DNA from 4 places in the Psychrobacter sp. CX14 genome. Region 2 is predicted to be linked to each of the others. Evidence: predicted binding sites of a transcription regulator. Region 2 holds the regulator's gene; each other region holds the start of a gene.
The links. Region 2 encodes PhoB, which activates phosphate uptake and scavenging genes when phosphate is short. Its sites were predicted from a motif close to TGTCATNAANCTGTCATAA; they were not measured.
Positions count from the first base shown of each region.

Region 1 (5,931 bases), 750 kb from region 2:
AATCTGCATTGCTTCTTTGGCTGCAGCAACCGTTTCAGGGGCTGAGTTTGGTGGTGCGGAAAAATGCATCACCGGTTCAGCAACACCATAGAACAATAAGGCAATGCCATAACCTGCGGAGAAAAGCATCGCAAACCATTCACTAAACTTGTATTCCGGTTCAGCGTGATCAGGCCCAAGTTTAATATTACCGTAGGAGGAAAACGCCAAGACGATAATAAAAATTAGAAACAGTGCCACCGCTAGCATATAAAACCAGCCAAAGGTACTGGTGGTATAATTTAAGACCTGACCGAAGAAATCACCTGCCATTTCTGGGTTAGCGATGGTGCCTATGACTAATAGCACTAACACAATAACCGCCGGAAGAAAGACGGGAATGAGAATGGTTGACTTAGTAGGTTTAATCATAAAATATTCTTCCCTGTTCAATCACATTACCCGACAAAACCTGAGTAGCAGTCAGAGGTCAACGTGCTTTATGATAACTATCTAGAGACCATTGCCACTATAGTACAGAACCCTATCTTAAGTAATGAATAAACATTCAAAATAAGGGGCGTAAATCCCCTTTATTCTATTGTTGTTTTAGCTAAGGTTTTTTCTATTTGGTAAACTGGCATTAAAAACTAGTCGTTAGCGATTGCTGCTGATAGCTGCTCAGCTTGTTTAGCAAGTTCAGCCATATCTGCTTGACCGTTTGCGTGTTTACCAAGCTCATGAATACTCGATGGAATCAGGTGCACGTGGTAATGAAAGACGGTTTGACCAGCTTCTGCGCCATTTAATTGCATCTGTACAATGCCTTCTCGATTAAACACTTGACGCTGAGCTTGCATGACTTTTTTTGCAGTCATTAATACAGCACTGGCATATTCAGGCTCTAATTGACTTAAATCCACCGCTTGTTGTTTTGGAATCACCAATACATGACCTTTAGCCTGAGGCATAATATCCATAAAGGCGAGGGTTTTATCATCTTCATATACCTTATGGCAAGGAATATCGCCTTTTAGCATTTTAGCAAATACATTATTTTCATCATAAGTTTGTGTTGTCATTGTTAAATCCTTATTTGTATATCATTCACGCTTTTAGAGACGTTAAACTTGTGTCATGAAATAGGAGTAGTTGAGCTTCTTCTTCCGTTATTCAACACTAGCCTATTCAAACTTGCAAGTTTTTAAGTGCCAAGTTATTAGGTTGCCAAATTGTATAGTTGCTAGCTTGTTAGGTTGTTTAGTCAAATCATCGTAAATGAGTTTTTTTATAATAGTCTAAAAAAAAGACTGCTCACTAGCAGTCTTCTAAGATACATTATAGAGTAAATTAAAACGTCATCTCATTTAAGTATCGTTTGAACTTGTTAAATATTTATAATCCAACTGACGTACTATAGGTAAATCATTATCAGTAAAACAACCCATTACGCCCCAATTTAATTAAAATAATATATTGAGTAGTAAGAAGGCGACACTGGCTATGACCGCGGCTACGGGTAAGGTCAACACCCATGCCATAGCGATAGGACGCATTAGACCCCAGTTTGCATTGTGATTGACAAGACCAATACCCAGTACAGCCCCAACTAAAATATGGGTGCTTGAAACCGGTAAGCCCAATAGTGACGCACCCATTACTACCGCTGCGGCTGATAACTCAGCTGAAAAGCCCGAAGCTGGATGCATTTTTGTTAAATTGGTACCGACCGTTTGAATCACCTCTTTACCGATGAACCAAAGCCCTACTATTAAAGCCACACCAAATGTTATCATCGCCAAAGTTGGCACTGCCGCCTGTTGATTCATTGCTCCCGTTTTTAGGACATCTATAATAGCAGCAAAAGGACCGATAGCATTAGCAATATCGTTTGACCCATGACTAAAGGCAAATCCAGCCGCTGTAAACACCTGCATCCAGCTAAACAAAATGAACGTCGCTTTAGGCAAATTTTTATTATTATTCTCAAGAGACTTGGCATAGATGAATACTGCCATCCAAATAATGGCAGCAACCATACCCATAATCAAAAAGTTATTTAAAGTAGTGAGGCCTAAATGTAGGTTTTTAAGTCCTTTAAATAAGAGCATTGAGCTAATAATTGCTCCCCCAAATGCCGCAACTAATGGCACCCATGTTTGTAATGCCTTGAACGCGTCTACTTCATAGCGCTCACGCTCAATTTGATAAATCTTTTTATAGTAGTCAGACTCTAAATCTTCTTCACTAATATTTTCCTCTTGATAGGCTTGCGCATCGCGCGCAAGAGAGCTGGTGTACGCCAGTTTTTGCATTTCAGTTAAGTTTTCAAAGGCGGTTTTATCCTGTTGTTTCACTAACTGCTTTTTTTCATGCAACCGCTTTAAAACTTCTGCCGCAGAATCGTTATAGCTTAGAATATATTTTTTGATCTGATAAAATAAAGCATAGGACACTGCCCCACCTAGCAAAGGTGACAACACCCATGACACGGCAATAAGCCCAATTTTATCCCATTTTACGGTTTGAACAGACCCATTGAACCCAGCTAAGGTAAATCCGAGTACCATGGAAGCACCCACTAAGCCACCAATAATGGCATGTGTGGTAGACACTGGCCAACCTTTCCTAGTCGCAATTAATAACCAAATTGCGGCCGCCAATAACGCTGACATCATCAAAAAAACAAACTGCATAGGCTCAATGGTCAACCCATTGAGATCAACAATCCCTTTACGAATGGTATCCGTAACCTCACCACCTGCAATGACTGCACCACTGACCTCAAAAACGGCTGCCACCCCTAGTGCTTGTGGTATGGTTAATGTACCCGCACCTACCGATGTACCAAAAGAGTTTGCAACATCGTTACCACCGATATTGAATGCCATAAATACGCCAAACAAAGTGGCGGTTATAAATATGACAGGATAATTATTGGTATACTCTAATCCCCACCAGATAAAGTAGGCTGTGGTTACCGTCAATAATAAAGCGAATATGATATTAACCTTAGGTGAGCCTACCTCTACAATCTCATTGTCCTTAGCATCGGCTTTCATATATTTCCCCAATTCTAGTTTTTATTATTTGTGTTGAATTACTGACTCGATTTAATACGCCTCACTATGTCAAAGTCTTATTAAGTTTTAATGACATTTGATAGTTTAACTTCTTAATAAATGTTGATAGTTTCGAGATAGGGTTTTTAAGGCTATGAGGCAGTAATACAGATGAGAGAGCGTATGATTTATTAAATCTTTTGAATGATAGTTTACGACAATAAAAAAGGACCGCATAGTTGCGGTCCTTATTAAAGAAATCTTATTAAATTACTTATTGAATAATACTTTTTTGGTTCAATAGCCTTAGAACACTCGGTTTAATCCATTAAGAGCTGCTACACGGTAAGCTTCTGCCATCGTTGGGTAGTTAAAGGTAGTATTTACAAAGTATTCCAACGTGTTATTAGACTTCATAACCGCTTGTCCAATATGAATAATCTCTGACGCATGGTTACCATAACAATGGATACCTAGAATTTCTAACGTCTCACGGTGGAATAATATTTTTAATACCCCAGTACGCTCACCGATAATTTGAGCACGCGCTAGATGCTTAAAGAATGCCTGACCAACTTCATAAGGTACTTTCTCATCGGTTAACTCTTGCTCAGTCTTGCCAATACTAGAGATTTCAGGAATGGTATAAATACCAGTTGGTACGCTAGATACCGGTTCAGCATCTTCATCGCCTACCATAAAGGCAGCGGCACAGCGGCCTTGGTCATAAGCAGCAGATGCAAGCGATGGCCAGCCAATCACATCACCAGCAGCATAAATATTATCAACTTCTGTACGATAAGTATCATCAACTTTTAACTGACCACGGTTATTGGCTTTTAGACCAATGGCATCTAAGTTCAAGCTTTCTGTATTACCTGAACGGCCGTTTGACCAAAGAATAGCGTCTGATTTGATGCGTTTACCGCTCTTTAAATGTAGAACCACATAATCATCAAAAGTCTCTAGCTTCTCGATTTCTTCATTATGACGAACCAACACACCAAACTGTCTAAAGTCGTGCGCTAGAGCATCACTAATCTCTTTGTCCAGATAGCTTAAGAGCTCATCATGGTTGTTAATCAGATCAACTTTGTAGCCAAGACCGGTGAAGATTGATGCATATTCACAGCCAATCACGCCAGCACCATAGATGATGATTTTTTTGACCACATAATCCATCTGAAGGATTTTGTCAGAATCAAACACCCGTGGGTGATCAAAGTCTAATAAGTCTGGGTGATATGGGCGGCTACCAACGGTGATAATCGCCTTATTAAAAGTGATTGTCTCGTAGCCCATCCCATCGCCCAATTCAATATTAAGCGTGTGTTTGTCGACGAAGCTTGCCCAACCGTGACGCACTTCGATTTGGTTACGCTCATAAAAACGGGTATGGGTTTCAACTTGACTACGCACCACTTTACGGGCTTTGGTCAATACTTTATTCAGCGGTACTTGGTAATAATCAAGACCTTGTGAAAATAAAGGGTCACGGCGATAGTTAATTAAGTTGAATACCGACTGACGCAGTGCTTTACTTGGAATGGTACCCACATGCGCCGAGTTACCACCGACTTGGGTACGCGGATCAACCACAACCACTTTTTTACCAGATTTAGCAAGCTTCATCGCTGCGGCTTCACCGGCAGGACCGGCACCAATCACGACCGCATCATATTCAAAGTCATGCTTGTCGTTTTTGATGCGTTCAGAATCGCGTGTAAAACCTGAATTGATACGAATACGATCGTTATCAAGCGGACTAATAAGATTAGGATGAAATAGATTATCGCCTAAAGAACCTTTACTACCGACTTTTGCTTTGGTCGCCTCTGGCGTTGTACTTGGCGCGCTACCACTGTCTTGATTAGACACTTCGCTATCCTCTTTTTTGTCACCACTTTTGATATCGTTGGTTTCGTCGCCTTTCTGTTTTTTAGACATACCATCCTCTTATTGTTATAAATAGGGTTTGTGACATTATATCAATTTTGTGCTTCTAGGTCAGCGTAAGCGGCCACTTATAACGTATATTACACGTTACAATGCCTCACTATGACCACAAATAATCTTTTATTAAGGGTTTAACCAATACGGCGTTTTAGGCCAGTAATTTGTAAAATACGAGTTGCAATCTCTTCAACTGACATCTCTGAGACATTGAGGCTTGGAATACTTTGGGTCATATAAATTGCCTGAATCGCACGCTGCTCTTCTTCGCACTGCTTATAACTGGCATAGCGACTACCGGCTCGGCGTTCTTGACGAATCTTTTGCAAACGCTCAGTATCAATTATTAAGCCAAATAGCTTACCGCGGTGAGGCTGTAGTGCTTTTGGTAACTGATTATCAAACAAATCATCTTCGGTTAGTGGGTAGTTGGCCGCTCGAATACCAAATTGCAGCGCTAAATATAAAGACGTTGGCGTTTTACCTGAACGTGATACACCAATTAGGATAATATCTGCCATATCATAATGACGGGTACGCGCCCCATCGTCGTTGTCTAACGCAAAATGCACAGCATCAATACGTGATTTATAGGTTTCAGAATCCACATCATCATGGGCATGCCCTGAATGACCATCCGGCTCTACCCCAATCTCATCTGTAATACGCCCAATTAACCCCTCATACATATCCAAATTACAGGCCTGAGCAGAATTAATCACTTCGCGAATTTCTGAATCAACAATAGTATCGAAGACCAGCGGTAGTATACCGGTTTCTTGATAGGCCTTGTTAATATGCGCAACGGCTGCCTGTGCCATCTCAATGCTATCTACATAAGGAATAACACGGGTTTCAAACGGCACGCTTGCAAATTGACTTAGAATTGATCGGCCCAAAGTTTCTGCGGTAATCGCTGTACCATCTGAGATAAAAA
Region 1 covers NZ_CM183187.1:1,525,655-1,531,585, reverse strand. The annotation lists gene AC2SLO_RS06305 (BCCT family transporter) at 1-411, opposite strand, end outside; gene AC2SLO_RS06300 (HIT family protein) at 630-1,061, opposite strand; gene AC2SLO_RS06295 (inorganic phosphate transporter) at 1,443-3,041, opposite strand; gene sthA (Si-specific NAD(P)(+) transhydrogenase) at 3,348-4,988, opposite strand; gene ppsR (posphoenolpyruvate synthetase regulatory kinase/phosphorylase PpsR) at 5,129-5,931, opposite strand, start outside.
Region 1: AC2SLO_RS06295 (inorganic phosphate transporter) is a predicted target of PhoB. The motif match lies at 3,119-3,137, and genes of this name have one in related genera.

Region 2 (5,931 bases):
TCTAATTCTCTATAAGTGAATAACCAATCACTATTTACTCGCAAGCTTCTATAGGCACTTCTAAGACGCTTATGGGTGTACCAAGTCTTACCAGTATCTATATTGGTACTACGTTCATTTAAGTAGTCCTCATGAGTTAAATACCATCTATCCAAGTCCTGAATGAACGTTGTCTTATCATAATCCTTTATATTTAAAGCTAGCTGTCTAAGTGCAATACTTGCGATATTTTGAGGCCTACGAGTTAAGTATCGAGTGATGATCTGTAGCTGATGAAACTGGCACATTTGTATCGGTATATCTTTAAACAAAGCATTAAGACCTCGTCTTCCATCGCAAGTAATGCTAGTGATATCAATGCCTTGTGATTTTATATGCTCTATTCCCAGTTTATACAGAGCGTTGGTCTCATAGTGAATAATACGGTGGTGTAATACCGCTTTGCTTGTATAGTCGAGAAATACCATTAAGCCAAATGTTCTACCAAAGTAGGTCGTGTCCATCACTATGTTGGCACGAGTAGGTAGCTTATTAAGTGACTTTATCTCAATAGTATCTAGTCGCCTTTGTATGGTCTTTATGCTACAGCCATACTTATGAGCAAGTTGTTTATAAGTCTGTTTACCTTGAGTATATTCTTGCCACAAAGTTGTATTATTGAGCCGCCTGCCACCTAAAAACTGCCGATTACAAACAAGGCATTTGTACTGCTGTTTCCCTGATTTATAACCATTCTTTTTCGTGTGTTTTTCACCACAAAAAGGGCAGTTTTTTGATTCATGGCTTTCAATCCTTGCAAATACTTATAGTATATAGCTTTAAAGGGGGTCTCAGCCTGAATTTTGTCCATTACACCAATAAAGACTAAGCAGTACAAAGATCAGAATATATAAAGATTAAGACTTATTCTCTAATTTAGCATTACTACGATAAATGCGTCGTTTGGGGAAGAAAACATTAAAGGTCGAGCCTTTGCCTTCGGTTGATTCGATGGTCAGCTTCGCCTCATGCTGATACAGTACATGCTTGACGATGGCCAGTCCTAAACCGGTTCCCCCAGTCGCACGAGAGCGCCCACTGTCGACACGGTAGAAGCGTTCGGTTAACCGATCGATGTGCTCCTCAGCTATACCAATACCATTATCATATACTGAGAATAAACAGCCGCCTTTTACATCTTGCCATGAAATACTAACCTCACCACCTTTAGGTGTGTATTTAATAGCATTGGTAACCAGATTTAATAAGGCACTGTTTAGATATATCTCAGAGCCAAAGACATCTCGCTGCGAATCAATATGCAAATCAATAACATGACCATACTCTTTGTTATATGCCTGAGCATCATCAAAAATACTGGTCAATAATCTTGGCATATCAATACGTTCTTCTTTAATACGCTCTTCATTCTCAAGACGAGACAGCAGAAGCAGATCATTAATAATATGATTCATCCGTCCTGTTTGCTGCATCATTAAATTAAAACCACGGCGCCATTTAGGGTCTAAATCGGGCTGATCTGAGAAGGTCTCGATATAACCCATGAGTACTGTCAGAGGTGTGCGCAGCTCATGCGACACATTACCCACGAAGTCTTTGCGCATCTGTTCAAGATGCTGTAGACGGGTGACATCATAAATAATCAGCAGCTTTTCAGTACCAAAGTGAGTTACCTCACATTGCAAAAACCGCTCATAATTACGCCATGAGCGTAGACGCACTCCCTCATTAGGCGAGCTTGCAGTCACGTAATATTCTTGGAATTGCGGCACATCGATTAAATCTAAAATACTACGACCCTGATCTTCTGAGCGCAAATCTAATAAGGTCTCTGCTGCTTGGTTCCACCACTCAAGACCATCATTTTCATCCAGTAAAATAACCGCATCTTGTAGCGCCAATAATGAGCTGCGTATCTTCTTAATCAGCCCCATCATTTTCTGATGCGTCATTTGCTCTTGCTTTTTACTCTCATATAGCTGATTGGCCATAAAGGTCAAGCTACCTGAGAAATCAGGGGGCGGCAAGGTTAACGAGCGACTCATCCAATTATAAAACTGCTGTACCGCATACAGTCGCCAAACGTAATACAGCACTAGCCCGACAACGATACCCCACGGCAGCGAGCCCATATAAACGCCTAATGCTGCACCGCCAACTATTAAAGTAATAAGCCATTTAAAATCTGACCAAAATAAAGTTGTGCCATGTTTGACACTGTCTTCATGTCTTTTTTGGCTGGCTGCCCTATTTTCTTTGGGCATTAAACTGGGCGCGTTCGTAGTGCCCTCCTCAGATGACTGTTCTTCTATCACAGGCGGCTCAGCCAGATTAATACTGCTGTCATTTTCTATATCATTAATCTGCTTTTTGGGGTCTTTCGACGGTGTCATGACACTCTCAAATGTATAGTTTCTAATCAGACACTACTTTAATACGGTCATGATAGGTTATCAACAATTTGGGTAATAAATGATTAGCCATGTATTTGCGTCGAGAAGCGATAGCCGGTGCCGCGTACAGTTTGGATAAAACCTGCATAATTATACGGCTCTAACACTTTACGCAGCCGGCGGATATGCACGTCAATAGTACGGTCTTCCACATACACATTACCGCCCCACACTTGGTCCAATAACTGTGTGCGAGTATAAGCACGTTCTGGGTGACTCATAAAGAAAGCCAACAAACGGTATTCTGTCGGACCAATCTCCACAGGTATACCGTCCGCTGAAAGACGTTGGCTCACTGGATCAAGACTTAGGCCTTCAGCTTCAATCGGCTTCTCTCCTGACAGTGCGCTACTACGGCGTAGAACTGCTTTAATGCGCGAGACCAATTCACGGGTTGAAAACGGCTTAGTGATATAGTCATCTGCACCAGCATCAAGGCCTTGCACCTTATTGTCTTCTTCACCTCTGGCAGTGAGCATAATGATAGGAATTTCAGACAACAACTCATCTTTTTTTAGACGGCGGCATAAGTCGATACCAGACTGATTACCCGGTAACATCCAATCTAACAAAATCATAGCCGGTCTGTGGTCAACCACATGATTGTGCGCCTCGTTGACATCTTCGGCTTGCAAGCATTCATAACCAGCCATCTCAAGCGTGGTCACAATCATCTCGCGTATGGCAGGCTCATCTTCTACAACTAATATGGTTTCCGTATTCATCTGATTACTGTCCTATAATTTCACGTACTGCTTTTCAGCAATAATATATGCGTCATTACCTATAAATATGACCGTTATATTACAACGTACAATTATGACAGCTAGATGACAAATAGTGAATATTATAGTCTAAAGCGTAACCAGTCCCTATTAACAAGCAAGGGCTTGTACTTGTTAGCAGTCTCATAGCTTCATTTCATCTAAGCTACTTAGCCTATTTTGATAATCTAATTAATTTCTAAAATAAAGTTTAATGGCCCATCATTATCGGCTTTGACCAGCATATTGGCACCGAACTCCCCTGAGGCCACGTTATCGTATTGCGCCTTTGCATAGTCGATCAATTGCTCAAACAGCTCATTTGCTTGAGCCGGTGGCATCGCACCGCCAAAGTCTGGACGACGCCCTTTGTCCGTTTTTGCCATTAGTGTAAATTGGGATACCAACAGTAAGCCGCCTTGTACTTGCTGAATATTCTTATCAAGTTTGCCCACCTCATTATCAAAGATACGGTACGTGAGGATCTTATCGATTATTTTTTGCGCACTTTGCAAATTATCCTCAGGACCAATGCCAATATAAGCCAAAATACCGTGCTCAATCTCGCCGACTATCTGGCTGTCTACTGTCACGCTGGCTTGTGTTACTCGTTGAATCAAAGCTTTCATATTTATTTATTCCTAAACCGGCGGTCATTTTTCTAAACTTATGTTCTATCTAAACGTGCTTATTGGCCATTATGATAAACTAGCCTTATCACTAATTTCTTATAACAACTATATCTTACATTTAACGTTTAGCTTACATTTAAAATTAGGTTCGTATTTCGTTAAAGACTACTTTATTATTTAAATCAGTCAATAAAACACACTACTTTCCTCATCATTATCGGTATTTATTATGAAAAACATGATTAAAGATTCCATAAAAAAGCAAACTCAAAAAGTATTAACCCGTGACGGACTGTTTACCACGCTACAACATATCGTACCCCAGCAAAAATTAAGCGAAACAGCAGGTAAATTGGCGTCCAGTAAAAACCCTGTGGTTAAACGAGCCTTTGTGCATGGTTTCGCCAAAGCTTATGGCATTACACTAGATGAATACGCTCGCAAAAACTTAACTGATTTTAGCAGCTTTAATGACTTTTTTACCCGAGAGCTTGATGACAATGCGCGTCCGATTGATGATAGCGCACACGGCATCGTCTCGCCAGCCGACGGTATGATTTCGCAAATTGGTGCTATTGAGCACGGTCAACTACTGCAAGCCAAAGGACGTGATTATTCGGTCAGTCACCTACTTGCTGATACTGAAAATAAAGAAAGCAGCTATTACAATGAGGGCAGCTTTGCTACCGTCTATCTGGCACCAAGCAACTATCATAGAGTACACATGCCCTTTAATGGTACGCTGATTGAAACCCGCTATGTACCAGGTACTTTGTTCTCAGTGAATAATGTTACCGCGGCCAATGTACCTGATTTATTTGCGCGTAATGAGCGTTTGGTGTGTGTTTTTGATACCGAATACGGCAAAGCCTGTGTGGTACTGGTCGGTGCGATGATTGTTGCCGGTATCGAAACCGTCGCCACTGGCAAAATTGAGCGCAGCGATAGCATTCAGACCCAAACCCATAATATCAGCTTGAAAAAAGGTGATGAATTAGGACGCTTCTATCTGGGATCTACCGCCATTGTGGTCCTACCAAAATCTGCTGGTGTTCAGTGGTCACAAGACATGCAGCATGGTTCTGTGGTCAAAATGGGCGAGCTTTTAGGTGTATCAAACCCTTAATAGGATACCCTTCATCCAAAATCTACACTTTCTACGCCAGCCTTACATATCAGAGCGGTATCCTGTTTTATATTTTATAAGACAGGATATCTGATGATGTCGCAAAAAAAGACCAGCTTACTAAAAACCGTATTTTTAATCGTATTTGCGCTTGCTGTGATTGTCATCATAGCTGATCCTCATAATGACTCTGATGAGATGCAAGAGTATTACGACCAACTCTCTCGCCAAAGTGGCTCACACGACACCTACTTCCCGCCCTCTCCATTGACCCTAGAGCAAGCAAATATAGATAGAGTCTATGTCGATAAGTCATCACAAAAACTATATCTGTTGCAAGATAATAAAGCGATTAAAAGCTATCACATTGCGCTCGGTGATGCACCAAAAGGTCATAAGCAGCAAGAAGGCGATGAGCGTACACCAGAGGGTGAGTATATTTTAGATTATAAAAATGAGAACTCGATTGCCTATCGCTCTATCCATGTCAGCTATCCCAATGAAGCAGACATTGCCAGTGCAGAGGCACGTGGCCTCTCACCTGGCGGTGCAATCATGATTCATGGTCAGATGAATGGTTACGGGCACTTAGCTGATGTGGTGCAAAAGCGCAATTGGACAGACGGCTGTATGGCGGTGACCAATGAAGAAATGGACGAAATCATGAGTGCGGTTAAAGTAGGCACACCCATTGAAATTGTTTGGTAAGCTTTCGTTTTGAATAAAAATATGACCGTATTCAATATGACTGTTAATAACGATAGTGGCCTTTGATTGGCATCTCAAATAAGACATTTTGCTCTTGTGTGCCACGCCCAATATTATGAATAATCAAAGGCGTACCGTCCCATGCCTTTTTATCAGATACGATACCGATATGTGGTAAATTATTGCCTTTCAGTCGCCAACTCACAATATCACCGGTTTTAAAACTGGCTTTATCAGTGGTCGAAAGA
Region 2 covers NZ_CM183187.1:778,387-784,317, reverse strand. The annotation lists gene AC2SLO_RS03345 (IS256 family transposase, variant Zn-binding type) at 1-791, opposite strand, end outside; gene phoR (phosphate regulon sensor histidine kinase PhoR) at 897-2,393, opposite strand; gene phoB (phosphate regulon transcriptional regulator PhoB) at 2,477-3,178, opposite strand; gene dtd (D-aminoacyl-tRNA deacylase) at 3,406-3,846, opposite strand; gene asd (archaetidylserine decarboxylase) at 4,088-4,975, shown strand; gene AC2SLO_RS03320 (L,D-transpeptidase family protein) at 5,069-5,683, shown strand; gene AC2SLO_RS03315 (DUF1287 domain-containing protein) at 5,727-5,931, opposite strand, start outside.

Region 3 (5,931 bases), 290 kb from region 2:
ACCCATCTCAACCATATCACCTAGGTACATATAACAGGTATAGTCAGAAACACGAGCCGCTTGTTGCATGTTATGGGTTACGATAGCAATGGTATAGTCGTGTTTTAAGTCTTCGATAAGATCTTCAATCGCACCGGTTGAAATTGGGTCAAGTGCTGACGTTGGCTCATCTAATAACAATACTTCAGGCTTAGTTGCTACACCGCGAGCGATACATAGGCGCTGCTGCTGACCACCTGATAAAGACAGACCAGATGCTTTTAGCTTATCTTTTACTTCTGGCCATAATGCTGACTTTTTAAGCGCCCACTCAACGCGCTCATCAAGATCGGCCTTGCTCAGCTTTTCATACAAGCGCACACCAAATGCCACGTTGTCATAAATAGACATTGGGAATGGCGTTGGCTTCTGGAATACCATACCGACGCGGGCACGTAGTAAGTTCACATCAACATCTTTATCTAAGATATTTTTGCCGTCAAGAATGATTTTACCGTCAGCACGCATGCCTGGGTACAAATCATACATTCGGTTAAAGGTACGTAGCAGCGTAGATTTACCACAGCCAGATGGGCCGATAAATGCCGTTACATTCTTTTCAGGAATGTCGATGTTGATTTGCTTTAGGGCTTTAAAATCGCCGTAATAAAAGTCCAAATCACGGATTTTCATTTTTGGATTTGGCATATTGTCTGGCAAATCAGCAACGGTTTGTTTGGTAAAAGAGGCCGTATCTGGCTGCTCTTGTTGATTACCCGTCTGAATTGGCTGCTCTAACATACTTTCACCACTGTTGTTTGTGGTGTTAACGACTGCTTTTTTCTCTAATGTGTCTGACATAATCATACCTTATATATCACTTAAAAATGAGTAACGGTTGTGTGTGCTTGTTTGTTTAATCAGCTTAATTTTTCTCGCGGCCAACAATACGAGCAAGGATGTTAAGGCCTAATACAGAGAAGGTAACTAACAAAGCACCACCCCATGCAATCATATTCTGTGTGTCATCTGGTGCTGCAGCAAATTGGTAAATGGTCATTGGTAAGTTGGCCATAGCACTGCCCATGTCCCAACTAAAGAATCGGTTATTTAGTGCCGTAAATAGTAATGGTGCGGTCTCACCGGTAATACGGGCAAAGCCTAAAAGAACACCGGTAATCAAACCTGATTTTGCGGCACTCATTGTTACTGAAGTCACTACTTTCCACTTCGGTGCGCCTAGCGCATAAGAGGCTTCGCGCAATTGGTTAGGTACTAAGTTCAACATGGTTTCGGTGCTACGTACCACAACTGGGATAATAATCAGTGCCAGTGCAATAGCGCCTGCCCAACCTGAGAAGCTGCGGTTGTTTACCATTAATGTAAACACAAATAGACCAATAACAATAGAGGGCGCTGATAACAAAATGTCATTTAAGAAACGTGTTGCTTTACCAAGCCATGAGCCTTGAGAGAACTCTGCTAAATAAACGCCAGCCATGAGTCCGATAGGTGCGCCTATCAACAGACCGCTACCTGCAATCATGATCGAACCCACAATCGCATTTCGCAAACCACCCATGGTATTAGGCGGCGGCGTATCGACGGTAAAGATAGGCATGGTAAGCATCGCCTCCATCCCTTTACGCAGTAGATCAAATAAGATCCAGCCCAGCCAAAATAAACCAAAACTCATAGCCAATACGGCAAAGATAAGACCCAGTACGTTATAGAACTTACGCTTTGAGTACAGTGACTTATTCATGCGCTGCTCAAAACTGCTTGGGCTACTAGAGGCTGATGTTACACTTGAATTCATTGTCATAATATTTTTCCTGCCAAATACCTTACATATCTATGATTAAGTCGTCTAAAAATAGCTGCCTAAAATTAGTTACCAGCTCTCTTATCAATACGTGACAACATGATTTTAGATATGGATAAAACAACAAAAGTTATAACAAATAGAATTAAGCCTAGATGTAATAAGGTGGCGACGTGCATTTCACTAGAGGCTTCCGCAAATTCATTGGCAATTGACGAGGTAATAGTCACACCTGAGCCGAATAAATTTGAATTAATGTTATAAGTGTTACCGACTAAGAAAGTTACCGCCATGGTTTCACCCAGTGCACGGCCAAGACCAAGAATCACACCACCAACAACACCCGCTTTGGTATAAGGTAGGATAATCTTATACATGACTTCCCAAGTAGTCGCCCCTGCGCCATAAGCCGATTCTTTTAATAACTCTGGAACCACCGAGAACACATCTCGCATGGTGGCAGCAATAAAAGGAATGATCATAATGGCTAAGATTAACGAGGCAGTGAAAACACCGATCCCCAGCGGCGGTCCGCCAAAAAAGCTACCAATAACCGGTATCGGACCAAAGTTATCAATAATGAAAGGTTGAACATATTTGGCAAATAAAGGCGCTAATATGAAAAAGCCCCACATACCATAAATAATAGACGGAATACCCGCTAATAATTCAATGGCCATACCCAATGGACGCCGTAACGTCTTAGGGCAAAGCTCTGTTAAGAAGATTGCAATACCAAAGCTAACCGGAACGGCAATCAGAATAGCGATAATAGACGTCACAATGGTGCCGTAAATCGGGGCTAAAGCACCGTACTCATCATTAACGGTACTCCAATTTGAACTGGTATAAAAACCAAAACCAAATTCTTTAATGCTTGGCCATGCTCCGATAATTAGCGACAGCATGATTCCGCCTAAAGAAACCAATACTAATAACGCAAAGAACTTGGTCATATTGACAAAAATGACGTCGTTTCTTCGCTGCTTTGCTAGCTGAGCCTGTAAGTCAGACATGGTTACCCCAACATGAGTAGAAATTTAACTTTCTTAAAATTTATAAATCGAAATATAATTAGTAAAAGGCAAGTAAATGAATTGTCATTTACTTGCCAATTGTTTAACATTCATTAACAGTGACAAGTTAACGAATATTATTTAGGGGTATATACTGGCTGACCGTCAGCACCAACTACTTGCTTCCACTCTTCTTTGAATAGAGCGACAGCTTCGTCTGGGAATGGAACATAATCAAGGTCTAATGCCGCTTGATCACCTTCGTTATATGCCCAGTTAAAGAAGTTCAATACACCAGCAACTTTTTCAGGGTTCTTAGGCTGTTTGTGTACTAAGATGAAGGTTGCTGCAGCGATAGGCCATGCATCGGCAGTATCTGAGTTTGCGATAACTTTGTAGAAGCCTTCCGCTTTTGACCAATCAACGTTACCAGAGGCGGCGAATGATTCAGCAGATGGCTCAACTTTGTTACCCGCAGCGTTAATCATAGCGGTATGAGACATGTTGTTCTGCTTAGCGTAAGCATACTCAACATAACCGATTGAGTTAGGTGCTTGAGTTACCATACCAGCAACGCCTTCGTTACCTTTACCACCAACGCCAGTACCGGTTTGGTCAGTTGGCCATTCAACGCTTTTATCAACGCCGATGTTAGCCCAGTCGCTTGATACTTCATTTAGATAATAAGTGAAGTTGAACGTAGTACCAGAACCGTCAGAACGGTGAACCGTAGTGATGTTGGCATCAGGAAGCTCAACGCCTTCGTTTAATGCAGTGATTGCTGGATCGTTCCACTTAGTGATTTTACCTAGGTAGATATCAGCCAATACTTCGCCGCTTAATACCAATTCACCAGGCTCAATACCTTCGATATTAACGATAGGTACAACGCCGCCGATAACGGTTGGGAACTGGATAAGACCGGCTTCTGCTAGCTCTTCTGGCTTAAGCGGCTTATCTGATGCACCGAAATCAACTGTGTTTGCTTTAATCTGCTTAACGCCACCTGAAGAACCGATAGAGTTATAGTTGACTTGACCTTTGGTAGCGTTTTGGAAGTCAGCAGACCATTTTTGATAGATAGGTGCTGGGAAAGATGCACCGGCACCACTGATGTTCATTTCAACGCCTTCAATGTCTGTGTAGCTATCAGCACTACCAGCAGTTGAATTGGTTGATTCAGAAGCGGTTGTGCCTTCAGTAGTGGTGGCTGTCTCACCATTTGTAGCGGTGTCGTCCGTTTTCTTGTCACAAGCGGCTAAACTTAAAACACTTGCTACTGCTACGGCCAATAGTGAATAACGCATATTCTCTCCTAAAGAGTCATTGATAAATATTTTTATATAGGTAGGTAAAAATAGAGTTGCCACATAATGATGAATCCTTTTATCAGCTCCTCTATCGGATTGAGCACATTTTGCCCTCTAAATATGACAGTTTGATGAAATAATTATTTATTGTAAAAAATAGTAACTTTTAGAAAGCAATCTTTTTAAAAACTTACATTGCGTATGCTTTAACACGACTCCCACAGAGCTATCTATCTCACCATTAAGTATTCTTTACATTGACTTTACCTATTAGCAAGGTAAACTAAACCGTAGTCCTGTACACTACGCATTCAATGTTTTGGTGCAGACAATTTAATTTTGCTACCCGTCAGGGCTCTTAATAGAGTAATACTTAGGACTAACAGCCTAAGATTAACGGTAACGCCAAGATTCTATTGTAACAATGTGTCCCAACCATTAATGAAAAAACAGGTACAACCTATGAAAAAACTTTTTATGCCATTTGCTCTGCTGTTAACTATGTTATTAACAGTACCTGCCAACGCTGGCCTCGCCTCGTGGTATGGTCCAGGGTTCCATGGTAAAAGAACGGCATCAGGCGCCATTTATAATATGTACGCCATGACAGCCGCTCATAAATCACTGCCTTTCGGTTCTAAAGTAAAAGTAACCAATCTTAAGAACAACAAATCGGTTGTGGTTAAAATTACTGACCGTGGTCCATTCACCCCAGGTCGTATTATTGATTTATCTAAAAAAGCAAACCAGTCGCTAAACTGCAACTTATGTAAAGTGGACGTCGAAGTACTGAGTAGAGGCGACGGCAAGTACCGTAAACAGTAAGTCTTACTGACATTATTATGTGCAAAAAGCCAATGGATTAATCCATTGGCTTTTTTTGTGTTATAAAGGAAATGGCATATAAGATTTAAATGCAATTGAAGACTGTTATTGGACTCAAAGTTTGATAAGATATCTGTATTATCAAAATCATTAAGACTCGGGGTGCAGGCCATCTGTTCGCTAATAGTTTAGTTACTATTATTGGACAAAGCGTTTGCTGAGACATCACCCGTTGAACCTGATGCGGTTAATACCGCCGTAGGAAAGTCATTGCAACTCCCCTATCCTTTATAAAGACCTGCTCATTATCATGACGAGCCAGACTCACGCTTATGTTAATCCTTTAAAATTCGCATGCTTATTTATCAATATATAAGCGCATAATATTTAAAGAGATATTCTCAAGTTACCGTCTGCTGATACAGGGTTTATTTATAAACAAATAGGGTACTGTCAAAACGACAAAATCTGCACTTACCGAGTCTTTATTTTTACCTCCGGTTTTTAGCCTTTTATTCTAGAAGCCAACGTGGCAATTGCCATTAGCAAAAAATAAGGAAATTCCCATGAGTAATGCAGAAAATAGTATCAAAACTCCCGCTCACCGCAACGCCAAAGACGAGCGCTTTGACGAAGAAGCCCGCGACTTAACGCGCAGCCTGCCCGCCTCACGCAAAGTATATATCGAAGGCTCACGTCCTGATATCCAAGTGCCGATGCGTGAAATTACTCTAACCGATACTCCAACTGGCGGTTTTGGTCTCGAAAATGGCGAAAAGAACCCGCCTTTTTATGTCTATGACACCTCGGGCGTGTATACCGACCCCAATGTTAATATCGATTTGACTAAAGGCTTGCCAAAGCTGCGTGAAAAGTGGATTGAAGAACGTGGTGATACTGAAATTCTAGACGGCCTATCAAGCAACTACGGTAATGAGCGTGCGCGTGACATCAAAACTGCTAACATTCGCTTTGC
Region 3 covers NZ_CM183187.1:486,086-492,016, reverse strand. The annotation lists gene pstB (phosphate ABC transporter ATP-binding protein PstB) at 1-840, opposite strand, end outside; gene pstA (phosphate ABC transporter permease PstA) at 905-1,798, opposite strand; gene pstC (phosphate ABC transporter permease subunit PstC) at 1,870-2,820, opposite strand; gene pstS (phosphate ABC transporter substrate-binding protein PstS) at 2,958-4,127, opposite strand; gene AC2SLO_RS02095 (septal ring lytic transglycosylase RlpA family protein) at 4,593-4,955, shown strand; TPP riboswitch at 5,104-5,237, shown strand; gene thiC (phosphomethylpyrimidine synthase ThiC) at 5,522-5,931, shown strand, end outside.
Region 3: pstS (phosphate ABC transporter substrate-binding protein PstS) is a predicted target of PhoB. The motif match lies at 4,249-4,267, and genes of this name have one in related genera.

Region 4 (5,931 bases), 1.1 Mb from region 2:
CCACAATCTCAGAGGAGATGTGTTGTACGTGTGAATAGCGTTTGATATCCATCAAGTTGCGGACTTTTACGGTACCAAAACGTGCCACTCGGCCAATGTCATTGCGGTGTAAATCAACCAGCATGTTGTGCTCGGCAATCTCTTTGGCATCGTTTAGTAGGGCACGAGCAAGTTGACGGTCTTCCACCTCATCTTTGCCACGCTTGGCGGTACCTGCCAGCGGGTAGGTTTCCATCTCACCTTGACGTAAGCGGAATAATAACTCAGGTGAGGCACCGATAATGCGCTGCTCGCCAAATTTCATAAAGTACATGTGCGGTGACGGATTCACCTGACGCAGCTTTTCATAGATAGGAATATGATCGCCGCTGATTTTATAGTTAGACTTAAACCCCACCTCGCACTGGAAGATACGCCCTGAGATAATATCTTCTTTAACCTGCATAACCGCTTTGGCATGCTGCTCGCGGCTCATTCCATCGCCTAAGAACTCAATATCCGGGTCAGTGTAGGCTGGCACCTCTTGTTGTAATAGCGCCTGAACCTTCTCAACACGGTTGTCTTGTTGCTCGGTTGGATAATAGAAATAGAAGATTTCACCGGTCATCTTATCGAGCGTCAGCCCATCTAAATAGACACCAAACTTAAAAGCTTCAAAATGCTCACTGGCTTTGGCATTCAAGCTTGGCTCAAAAAAGTTAACGCTGTCATAACCAAGATAACCAACGAGCCCGCCAGTCTGCTCACGGGCGATAACATGCTGCGGGGTAATGGTGCGTAGTAGTTGATACGGATTTTCGGTTGTAAAGTCAGTTACCTCACCGTTTTTATTATCAGTAATACGTAGGGTGTTACGATCAGGAGCGGCTACCGTCATTATTGGCGAGAAGCCAATCGCATGATGACGTGCCATATGACCTTCTGCGCCCAAAGACTCAAGCAAATAACAGGTATCAAACTCGGCTTCAATACGCTTAAACAGCTCAAAGAAGTCAATATCTTGGGTAAGCTTGATACGTATGGGTTTACTTGGAATATTAATAGGATGTGGCTGATTAGAAGTCGCTGTACTCATAAAGAATGTCCAAAATAGTGGCTAAAGTATTTAAATTTAAGGGTTAACCTATTAATTGTTATTAGGTACCTTTTGCATCGGGTTTGCTCTGTCGGTGCGTGGTCAATAATTTATAAATAGCATTATTATCTTGCTGCTGTAAGGCTTTAGCGCCTCGTGATACGGTAGCAATACCAACTCCTAATTGCTGCGAGATAGCGCGCTGGGTGATGCCTTGCTCTAATAAATCAAAGATACGAATACGATTGGCAATGTCTTGTTGCTCTTTGTCCGTCAGTAGCGCAGACAATACCGCATCAATCTCCTCATCTTGTGTAAGCTGAGATAAATGGGTCAGTAGGCTTTGATACGCTAAATTATGGGTTGTCATAATAAATCACTGTCTGTTAAATTTAATCAAAGATAGATATCTCTCGTCGTTATGTTTCAGTATTCTAGTACAGTAGTACGATAATGTAAACCTTAAATATCATAAATAGTTGATATATAGATGGGATATAGGCGCCATAAAAAAGGCAACCGTATTGGCTGCCTTAATGTTACTAATCTGTCTATACAGAGCAGGTAGCCTATCTACTTATTTTACGCAGCTTGAATCGAAGTCTTCATTGATTAAGATAGTGCGGCTGATACGACCTTGCTCATCTTTTTCATAATCGATAATAACCGGACGCCCTAAATCAGGGTCACAATTGGCTACCAAGATTTTTGGCGTCACATAGCGCATGCTGACGATATGAGCATCGTCAGGGATGCTAGCAGCGTTTTTAAACCAGTTTTTGTTTAAGCTATCAAAAGATTCGCCATAGAAGTCATCTCCATAGGCGAATAACTCATTACTTTGTGCCAAAAAGCAGCGGTTTGTTTGATCCAATGACGATAACGGCTTAGGAGTGCGCTCATATAGATTGACCCACGTATTGTCTAAACCATATTTCTGGCCTTGTGCGGTAAGCTTGGTTAAATCGCAGCTGCCAGCCTGAAATGCAGCACTGATGTCTTTAATTTCTGCAGCACTAAACGCTTTCGGCTTACTTGGTGCGACTTTTATTGTGGTGGATGAGGTAGAGGCGGGCGTGTTAATAGCGCCTTCAGATGGGGTGTTTGGCGTGGTGGCGCAGCCTGTCATTGCCAATAATAGCGGAGCATAACTGAGATAGTGCAAAGCATTAGGATAGTTCATGGATGATTCTCAACAACAGATTTAAACAGATACAGTCTGCGAACGACTAGACAATAAAATGGCATAATTATACTCAATAGCAGACTTTTTTGTGATTTATTAAAGGCGCTTTGGTTATAAAGCTTCTATATTTACATGTTATGATGAATTTTTGTTGCCTTTTATATTTATATTAATGAGTTGTCTTATGAAAAAGCAGGTTCTCGTTTCCGCTCTTACATGTTTATGCGCTTCACTTACCCATGCTGAGCCCAATTTATATGGCCGAATTTTTATGATTGGGGATTATAGCGACAATGAATTTGACAGTAATAATGACCGTCAATTAGGTAATGTACGCGGTGATGTCGACGAAGATAACTTTGAAATCAGCTCACATAAATCGGTTATTGGCTTAGAGGGCTCTGAACCAATGACTGCGACAACCGATGTGGTGTATAAGCTTGAGTATCAAGTCGATGTGGATGGTGACAGTGATACACTAGAGCATCGCACCACCTATCTGGGTTTAAGTAATAAAAACTATGGTGATGTCTTGGTGGGCCGTTATTTCTCGCCAGTGGATCAGATTAATAATGTAAGTGTAACCCAAGGTTATTGGGATAATCTAGGTACTACTGCATTACCGAGTGATAGTCGCCGGGTTGAAGCGCTGAATATGATAGATGCACCGCCTCGTGTGTCAAACTCAGTGACGTGGATGTCGCCTGAGTATGACAATCTACCGCTTAAATTTGTGGCTATGTATGTAGCCAATGAGACCTTCGATGACGAAGGCGGTGATGAGGGTTACGGGGGTGCGATTACCTTTGATCAAGGTAAAGGATTAACGGCCAGTATCGGTTATGATAAAGATATTGAGCTTGCCGGAGACTTGGTACGCGGCACGGTCACTTATGACTTGAGTAAAGTGACAAAGTTGCCAGTGACTTTGGGCGCTTTATATCAGCAAGCAGATTATGATAACCACTCGAAAAAAGAGAAGGGCTATGTGCTAAGCGCTAATATGGATGTCGATCGCTTCTCGCGACCGGCGACCGTCTATGTACAATACAACAACAGCTCAAACTTAGATGGTGTGGATAATGCCGACTCTGAGCAGGTTGTAGTCGGTGGTACTTACAATATCCGCAAAAATATCGTTGCTCACGCTTATGCCGGTTACAACAGCGCTGATGATGTGACAGGCGTGGTAGATATCACTCAAGATGCCAATGGTAATGAGCGGTTTATAACTGCCAACGGTGATACAGAGGTGCTAGCCATTGGCGCTGGCTTGCAGTACTTTTTCTAAAAGCAGCACACAGTATAAGTAATATAAAATAAGCAATATAATATAGGCACTTAGAACTCTAAGTGCCTATATTATTGTCAATCAGACTCATTCAATACATATTACACATGACCAAAGGGGGTTAATGCCTCTTGTCTGTCTTCAAAAGTCGCCGGATCATCGTAAGGATCGGCAGGCTCAGGCTCTTTAAACGGTGGCTCAGAAGATTCAATAGAGGGATCCTTCAGCACATACGCCCATGCCTGTTTGCGACCATTTTGGTCATATTCCCAGTAAACGCCTTGTACTTCTGGCTCAAACCCTGGCAGTGAGTTAACCCCTTCCTCGAGCGCCAAGAAGTAATCCAGAACGGCGCCGTCCCAAACCTCCCCAGGTACAATACAGTAAACGCCTGGCGGATAGGGAAGCGCACCTTCCATCGCAATACGGCCCTTAATTCTTGCTAATGGCACCAACTCGATATCATTACGGATAAAGGCATTATGTGCATCAAAGGCACGCATTGCAAACTTAGGACGGTGCTCACGTTTGAACATCTGCTGCTGCAATAGGTTTAGCTTATGTTTGGCATAAAAATCATGCAGACGCTGACACAGCTCATTGATACCTAAGCTGCGATATTGCGGATACGCTTTAGCCAATGACGGCAATACTTCACTCACTGGGCTATTTGACTTAATATGTGCCTCAAAACGCACAATACGTGCTACCAGATGTTGGAACTTCGCTAAAGTCTCAGCAGGGGTTAACAAGAATAAGATAGAGTTTAAATCCGCTTTCTCAGGAATGACCGAGCTTTCACGTAGATAATGCGCCAGTAATGGGGCTGGCACGCCGGTTTCTTCATATTCGCCAGTATCCATATTGATACCCGGTGTGGTCAATAACAGCTTACATGGGTCGATAAAGTACTGTTTGTCAGAATACTGTTCGAAATCATGCCAGCGATCACCTTCTTTAAATTCAAAGAAACGGATGTCATTGGCGATTTGCTCAGTTTCATAGTCCTGCCATAGCTTGCCATCAATTGTTGGCGGTACAAAAGGTTTTATCATGGTGCAAGTATCAAGCAGCATTTTACGTGCTTCAATACCACCGACAACGCACTCATGCCACATACGTTGACCAGCCTTGCCCTCATGCATTTTGGCATTAACATCTAATGAAGCAAACAGCGGATAAAAGGGGCTGGTTGAGACATGCATCATAAATGAATTGTTAAAGCGCTTATGGTTTACATAACGTGCCTGTCCACTGATATGGTTGTCTTTTTTGTGAATTTGCGACGCTTGTGAGAAGCCTGCTTGCTGCTTATGCACCGATTGTGTGACGATAATACCCGGATCTTCTGGGGTTAACTCAAGTAATAAGGGGGAGCAATCACGCATCATTGGAATAAACTGCTCATAACCTACCCAAGCACTGTCAAATAGGATGTAATCACATAAATGACCAATCTTATCGACCACTTGGCGCGCGTTATAAATAGTACCATCATAGGTACCAAGCTGAATCACCGCCAAACGAAATGGACGCTTCGCATCAGCACGCTCAGGTGCTACCTCTTTAATACGCTCGCGAATCTCTGCCTCATCGAAGCAGTGTGAGGCAATACCACCAATCAAACCATACGCATTGCGGTCAGTCTCAAGATAGACAGCGGTGCCGCCACTCATCGACAGTGCACTTTGATAAACAGACTTATGATTATTACGATCAAATAATACCAAATCGCCATGAGCAACCAATGCCCCAATGGCGATTTTGTTCGATGACGATGTACCATTTAAAACAAAGTAAGTTTTATCGGCGTTAAATACTTTTGCCGCATGCGCCTGTGCTTGAAAAGCAGGACCTTCATGGATTAGCAAATCACCTAAACCTACGTCTGCATTACACGAGTCGGCACGGAATAACGTCTCTCCGAAGTATAAGAAGAAGCGACGACCTGAAGGATGACGACGAAAGAATTGACCGCCTTGGTGACCGGGGCAATCAAAAGCAGCATTACCGTAGTCAGTATATTCTCTCAAAGCTTGAAAGAAAGGCGGGTCTAGAGTTTCTATATAATGAGCCGCGGCAGCATTCACTAATTGCCCGTTATAGTATTTTTGGTCATCTGCAAGCTCCAGCACACCGTATACATGCGGCAGCCATTCATCGGGTACACTATCACCATATTTGATCGCCACAAAAATAGGAATGGTAAAGCCTAAGTCTTCAATCTCAGCATGTGCGGTCGGCAAATCTTCCATGGTGACCACAATGGCTGCAATATTGGTAAAATCAGTGGCTTCAACTTCCGTCAGACGGTAGTTACAGTTAAGTGCATAGTCGATGCCTTCGCTGACGGCTATCTTCATTATAAAATCCTTTGGT
Region 4 covers NZ_CM183187.1:1,892,663-1,898,593, reverse strand. The annotation lists gene AC2SLO_RS07670 (anthranilate synthase component I family protein) at 1-1,075, opposite strand, end outside; gene AC2SLO_RS07665 (Trp family transcriptional regulator) at 1,137-1,445, opposite strand; gene AC2SLO_RS07660 (hypothetical protein) at 1,653-2,258, opposite strand; gene AC2SLO_RS07655 (porin) at 2,434-3,552, shown strand; gene AC2SLO_RS07650 (ornithine decarboxylase) at 3,654-5,915, opposite strand.
Region 4: AC2SLO_RS07655 (porin) is a predicted target of PhoB. The motif match lies at 2,307-2,325, and genes of this name have one in related genera.